DNA from 2 places in the Pseudarthrobacter sp. NBSH8 genome. Region 2 is predicted to be linked to the other one. Evidence: riboswitches for the same ligand, from Rfam matches in the RefSeq annotation. Region 2 holds a riboswitch; the other holds the start of a gene.

Region 1 (3,406 bases), 1.5 Mb from region 2:
GACTCCAGCCCGCCGATCAGTTCGCGCCAGCCCACGGTCTGGGAATCCGGGGCGAACGGGTGGATCGAGGCGAACTCCGGCCAGGAAATGGCTTCCATCTCCGCCGTGGCGTTCAGCTTCATGGTGCAGGAACCCAACGGGATCATGGTCCGGTCCAGGGCCAGGTCCCGGTCGCTCAGCCTGCGGATATAACGCAACAGCTGGGTCTCGGAACGGTGCGTGTTGAACACCGGGTGCAGCAGGTACTCGGAGGTGCGGAGCACCGATTCGGGCAGGTCAAAACCCTTCGCGTCCACCACGGGACCGGCACCGAAGGCGACGGCGATCGCGGAGAGGACATCCGTCGTCGTGGTTTCATCAATGCTGACGCCGATGGTGTCCTCGTCGATGTGGCGCAGGTTGATGCCGCGTGCCTCGGCAGCGGCGATGACCTTGGCCGCCTTACCGGGGACGCGCACGGTGACGGTGTCGAAGAAGGTCTCGGTGACCAGGTCGCGGCCGGCGACCTTCAGCGTGGTGGCCAGGGTGCGGGCGTTGCGGTGGACCTGCTCGGCGATTGCCTTCAGGCCATCGGGGCCGTGGTAAACAGCGTAGAACGAGGAGACAATGGCCAGCAGTGCCTGCGCGGTACAGATGTTGGACGTGGCCTTCTCACGGCGGATGTGCTGCTCACGGGTCTGCAGCGCCAAACGGTACGCCGGGACACCGGCGTCATCCTTGGACACCCCCACCAGGCGGCCGGGCATGGACCGCTCCAGGCCCTTCGCCACCGCCATATACGCCGCGTGCGGGCCGCCGAAGAACAACGGCACCCCGAAACGCTGGGTCGAACCGACAGCAATATCCGCACCCTGCTCCCCGGGAGGGGTGATCAGCGTCAACGCCAACAGGTCAGCAGCGACCGTGACCAGCGCGCCGCGCTCCTTCGCAGCGGCAATCACGGCGGCGTGGTTGAAGACCCGGCCGGACACACCCGGCTGCTGCAGCACGATGCCGTTGATGACGCCCTCGGGCAGGCCCTTGGACAGGTCAGCGACCTCCACCTCAAACCCGAGCGCTTCGGCGCGGCCCTTCACGATGGCGATGGTCTGCGGCAGGCAATCCGCGTCCAGGACGGTCTTGCCGTCGCGGGCTTCTTTGTTCTTGTTCGCCCGGCGCATCATCAGCACAGCCTCGGCCACCGCGGTGGCTTCATCCAGCAGCGACGCGTTCGCGATGGGCAGCCCCACGAGGTCCTGGACCATGGTCTGAAAATTCAGGAGCGCCTCGAGCCGGCCCTGGGAAATCTCGGGCTGGTACGGGGTGTACGCGGTGTACCAGGCCGGGGCCTCAAGGATGTTCCGGCGGATCACCGCAGGCGTCACCGTGTCGTAATAACCCTGCCCGATCATCTGCACAGCAGTCTTATTCTTCGCAGCCAGCTTCCGCAGCTCAGCAAGGACCTCAACCTCACTCAGGGCGTCCTTGAGAGCCAGCGGCTTGGCCTGGCGGATGGAATCCGGGACAGCAACGTCCACAAGGCCGTCAACACTGTCATAGCCGACGGCCTTGAGCATGGTGTCAATATCGGCCTGGCGGCGAGCACCGATATGCCGATCGGCAAAGGTGGAGGGGGACGACTGGATGGTCATGAAGGAACTCCATAATTCAGGTGGCGCGCTGGGTACGCCACATTGATTCGGGTTCCTCCCCGCTCTGTATTGGACCTGAGAGTTTCCGCGCCTACCCGCTTTACAGGGTGACACTTGCACCGTCGGTGAGCCCGTTACCGGACTACTTTCCAGAGTTGCCTAACCGCGGCGGTACGTGGGCCTGAGAGATTCCCGGAGAGGATTTGCTCCTACGGCGCCTGCTGAACGTACCGGCAGGACTCTCCCGCCGCAGATCAAAAGCATGTGCCACTTCGTCAGTGACACGTCTCACAGCTTAGCCGGGTTCCCGGCTGCTAGCAAGATTTCCACGGGCGACGGCGTCGCATCGCCGTAGAAATCGGGCACGTTCCCTACTTTCAATCGATAGCTCACACGTCGCGATGACCCGGGCGACCCGGCAACTCCTCATCCTCACACGCCCGGAAACATAGCCGCCTGCACAGCGCTACTTGGCGGCGTCGTCGAGCAGCTGCCGGAACTGGGCTTCGGTGTTGAGGGTGAGTTTTTCGCCGTTAAGGAAGAACGTCGGGGTGCCGGTGACGCCGAGGGACTTGCCGTCGGCGATGTCCCGGCGGATCCGGTCCTTGGCGTCCTCGGCCGCAACGTCCTGATCGAACCGGGCCATGTCCAGGCCAAGCGCTTCGGCGTATGTCCGGATCAGGGCGCCCTGCGAGTCCTGCTTTCCGCCCCACTCCGGCTGGGCCGCGAATAGCTTCGTGGCCATCGCCTCGTACTTGCCCTGACGTGCGGACGCTTCGACGGCGAGGGCTGCGGCGCCAGAGTTCAGGTGGCCCGGCAGCGGGAAGTAGCGGTGAACGAACGTGATCCGGTCCCCGTAGTCCTTTTTCAGTTCGTTCACCAAGGGTTCGGCAGCGCGGCATGCTTCGCATTCAAAGTCCAAGAATTCGACGAGCTGGGCTTTCTCGGTCGCTGGGGTGGTGAGCCTGTGGCTGTCTTCCCTGACAATCGCGGGATCAGCGGATGCCTGCGGCGCGGGCGCCGCGGGTTTGTTCGCGGTAAACAAGGCAAACCAGATCACGCCGCCAATCACGAGGACCCCCAGCAGGGTCCAGATTGCTACTCGAACGTTGCGCGCAACAGTGACAGCACTCATTGGTTGGTGTCCCCTCAGATCAGAAACCAGGTACCTCGATCATAACCAGAGCTGGCCGCGCCGCCGTCGGACAGCACACCCCGGCCGTAGACGCCCGATGCCGGTCCGGGGGTTGACTTAGCCAGGTCTCTCGTCACGCTGAGCAAGGAGCCGTGCGTCGCTCATGTCGCGGGCTCGTATCCGACGAGCCAGTGAAGTCCGTGACGATCAATGACCTGTCCATCGGACGCGCCCCAGGGCTTTGGCGAGAGCGGATCGAGCACGGACCCGTCAACGGAGAGTTTGTCGAACCATTCATGGAGTACTGCCGGTTCGGCGGTTCCCAGCAGCGAGAGCATGATGCCTTCGAGCCGGACCGTTGTTTGGCCTTCGGTTGCGTCCGATCCTGCCAGAGCAACGACGCCGTTGAGCACACCATGAGCTACGGCTTCTGGCGGGCCGTCGCTCCTGCCGAAGTCCTCGTAGGTGTGTAGGGACAGCTCACCGCCGAAAACATCCGCGTAAAAGTTCAATGCTTCCCGCGCCGTTCCGGGAAAGTAGACTTAGATCTGGGGCCCTTCCACGCGCCCATGGGTTTTGGGCGTTATGGCAGTGCTGTCCTTAACCCGATCGATGGTGGCACCCCAGCCCTCCTGAGTGC
Region 2 (3,406 bases):
GATGTAACGCAGCAGCTGGGTCTCGGAACGGTGCGTGTTGAACACCGGGTGCTGCAGGTACTCGGAGGAACGTTCGACGGCGGTATCCAGTGCGAACTCAGCGTCAGGGCCGGCGTCCGCGTCCACCACGGTGGCACCAAACACTTCCAGGACACCGGCGACGACAGCCGGGGTCGTGGTTTCGTCGGCGGAGAGACCCACGGTATCGCCATCGATGTGGCGCAGGTTGATACCGCGTGCTTCGGCGGTGGCCACAACAGCCGCGGCCTTGCCTGGCACGGAAACCGTGACGGTATCAAAGAAGCTTGTGTGCAGTACGTCCAGGCCGGCCGCCTTCAGGGATGCGGCGATAGTTGCAGCGTGGCCATGTGCGGTCTCGGCGATTGCCTTGAGGCCGTCGGGGCCGTGGTAAACGGCGTAGAACGAGGAGACGATGGCCAGCAGCGCCTGCGCGGTGCAGATGTTGGACGTGGCCTTCTCACGGCGGATGTGCTGCTCACGGGTCTGCAGCGCCAAACGGTACGCCGGGACACCGGCGTCGTCCTTGGACACCCCGACCAGGCGGCCGGGCATGGACCGCTCCAGGCCCTTCGCCACCGCCATGTACGCCGCGTGCGGGCCGCCGAAGAACAACGGCACCCCAAAACGCTGCGTCGAACCGACAGCAATATCCGCACCCTGCTCCCCGGGAGGGGTGATCAGCGTCAACGCCAACAGGTCAGCGGCGACCGTGACCAGGGCGCCGCGCTCCTTCGCAGCGGCAATCACGTCGGCGTGGTTGAAGACCCGGCCGGACACACCCGGCTGCTGCAGCACCACACCGTTGATGACGCCCTCGGGCAGACCCCTGGACAGGTCAGCGACCTCCACCTCGAACCCCAGGGCCTCGGCGCGGCCCTTCACGATCGCGATGGTCTGCGGCAGGCAATCCGCGTCCAGGACTGTCTTGCCGTCCCTGGCTTCCCGGTTCTTGTTCGCCCGGCGCATCATCAGCACAGCCTCGGCCACCGCGGTGGCTTCATCCAGCAGTGACGCGTTCGCGATGGGCAGGCCCACCAGGTCCTGGACCATGGTCTGAAAATTCAGGAGCGCTTCGAGCCGGCCCTGGGAAATCTCGGGCTGGTACGGGGTGTACGCGGTGTACCAGGCCGGGGCCTCAAGGATGTTCCGGCGGATCACCGCAGGCGTCACCGTGTCGTAGTAGCCCTGCCCGATCATCTGCACAGCAGTCTTATTCTTCGCAGCCAGCTTCCGCAGCTCAGCAAGGACCTCAACCTCGCTCAGGGCGTCCTTGAGAGCCAGCGGCTTGGCCTGGCGGATGGAATCTGGGACGGCAGTATCCACCAGCGCGTCCACAGTGCCGTAGCCGACGGCCTTGAGCATGGAGTCAACATCGGCCTGGCGGCGGGCGCCAATATGCCGGTCAACGAAAGTGGCCGAGGCCGAATTAACACTCACAAGGAACTCCATTACTAAGGCGGCGCAAGGTACGCCACATTGACTCGGGTTCCTCCCCCGCTCTGTCTGGGACCTGAGAGTTTCCGCGCAGCCTGCTTCCGCAAAGCTGACGCTTGCACCGTCGGTGGGCACAGCGGCCCTGACATTCCGGAGCGATCCGGGATGCTTCAGTCAGACAGCCTGCCACTTTCCAGAGCTGCCTGGCCGCGGCGGTACGTGGGCCTGAGAGATTCCTGGGGAGGATTTGTTCCTACGGCGCCTGTTGTACCTACTAACAGAACTCTCCCGCCGCAGATCAAAGGCATATTCAGGTTTAGTACTCGAATATTGTGCCGGCCGCAGAAGGCCGCCACGAGGTCCAATTCTCCTACGCCCCGGGCTGCCGGGCAAATGAGGTCATCGGGTTCAGTCCCGCAGCCGCTCCACGGCGGCCAGAAGCTCCTCAATGTCTCCATGCCTGGCCCGGCCGCCCCCGCCGGTACCGCTTTCCCACATGGCGTTGAAATACAGGCCGTCCCCCATATAGAGCACGGCTTTCGCCATGGCCGGGCCGACGTCGGCCGCGATCAGGTCCAGCCACTGCTGCTGGATTGCGGCAAAACGCCGCCGGGCCTCTTCATGGGCTACTTCGGCCAGTCGCGTGACGGCCACGAAGGAGCGGTCCATCGGCGAGTCGGACCAGAGCGAGGAACGGATGAAGTAGGCCGCCGCACCTTCGGTGGCTGCGGCCATCAGGGTGAGGTCCTCGACGGCCAGGCGATCCATCCGTTCCAGTACCGCAGCGATCAGCGCTTCCTTGTTGGGGAAGTGGTACAACAGGCCGCCTTTGGACACGCCGGCCCGTTTGGCAACCGCGTCCAGCGTGGCAGCCCGCTCCCCCACATCGATCAGGAGTTCTTCAAATGCGTCAAGGACTGCATCGCGTGCAACGGGATTTCTGGCCATGGCTTCAATCATGCACGGTCCGGGTCCCATTTCTTAACTGTACCGTCTGGACGGTACAGTTATCGACATGACGTTGTCCAGCCAGTCCAACCAGAACACCTGCAGCACTTCCCCGACGGCGGTCGATCTCCGGCCGTCCGGGCCCGCCAAGGCGCCCTGGCGCGACTGGCTCGCGCTGGCCCTGCTGATGTTCCCGGTGCTCCTGGTTGCGGTGGACAACACTGCGTTGACGTTTGCGCTTCCGGCCATTGCCAGAAACCTGGAGACAACAGGAGTCCAGCTGTTGTGGATTGTGGACGCGTATCCCCTGGTGCTTGCCGGCCTGCTGGTTGCCATGGGCAGCCTGGGTGACCGGATCGGACGCCGCCGGCTGCTGCTGACCGGCAGCATTGGATTCGCCGCGGTCTCGGCAGCAACAGCCTTTGCCCCCAGCGCGGAGTGGCTGATTGCGGGACGGGCATCGATGGGGTTTTTCGGCGCCATGCTGATGCCCTCAACCCTGTCGCTGATCCGCAACATTTTTCCGGACCCAAACCGGCGCCGGCTGGCCGTGGCCATCTGGGCTGCCGGCTTCTCCGGCGGCGCCGCCCTGGGTCCCATCTTCGGCGGGTGGCTGGTGGAGCAGTTCTGGTGGGGCGCCATCCTGCTGGTCGCCGTGCCCATCATGCTGCCACTGTTGGTGTTTGGTCCTGCGTTCATCCCGGAATCAAAAGATCCGCGGCCCGGACGGGTGGACGTGCCCAGCATCGCCCTGTCCCTGCTGGTTATGGTGCCCGTTGTGTATGGCATCAAGGAACTGGCGACCGAAGGTTTCGGGGCCGCTCCGTTGGGACTTGTTGCCTTTGGCCTGGCCATGGGCGTCGTCTTTGTCCGCCGCCAGCAGCGGCTGGCCAGCCCCCTGCTGGACATGTCCCTGTTCGGCAACCGGGTCTTCAGAACCGCCATCACAGCAAACGTGCTGGCCCTGTTCTCCTTCAACGGCTTCATTCTCTTCCTCGCCCAG

The links. A riboswitch is a leader RNA that binds a small molecule or an ion and turns the genes downstream of it on or off. The one in region 2 is predicted to bind glycine.
Region 1: another riboswitch for glycine. It lies ahead of gcvP (aminomethyl-transferring glycine dehydrogenase); the one in region 2 lies ahead of gcvP (aminomethyl-transferring glycine dehydrogenase).

What each region holds. Positions count from the first base shown of each region.
Region 1 is NZ_CP043178.1:3,316,501-3,319,906, forward strand. It holds gene gcvP (aminomethyl-transferring glycine dehydrogenase) at 1-1,631, opposite strand, end outside; glycine riboswitch at 1,791-1,888, opposite strand; gene FYJ92_RS15330 (thioredoxin domain-containing protein) at 2,098-2,766, opposite strand; gene FYJ92_RS15335 (VOC family protein) at 2,928-3,278, opposite strand; gene FYJ92_RS15340 (SRPBCC domain-containing protein) at 3,309-3,406, opposite strand, start outside.
Region 2 is NZ_CP043178.1:749,714-753,119, reverse strand. It holds gene gcvP (aminomethyl-transferring glycine dehydrogenase) at 1-1,470, opposite strand, end outside; glycine riboswitch at 1,659-1,756, opposite strand; gene FYJ92_RS03470 (TetR/AcrR family transcriptional regulator) at 1,864-2,403, opposite strand; gene FYJ92_RS03465 (MFS transporter) at 2,471-3,406, shown strand, end outside.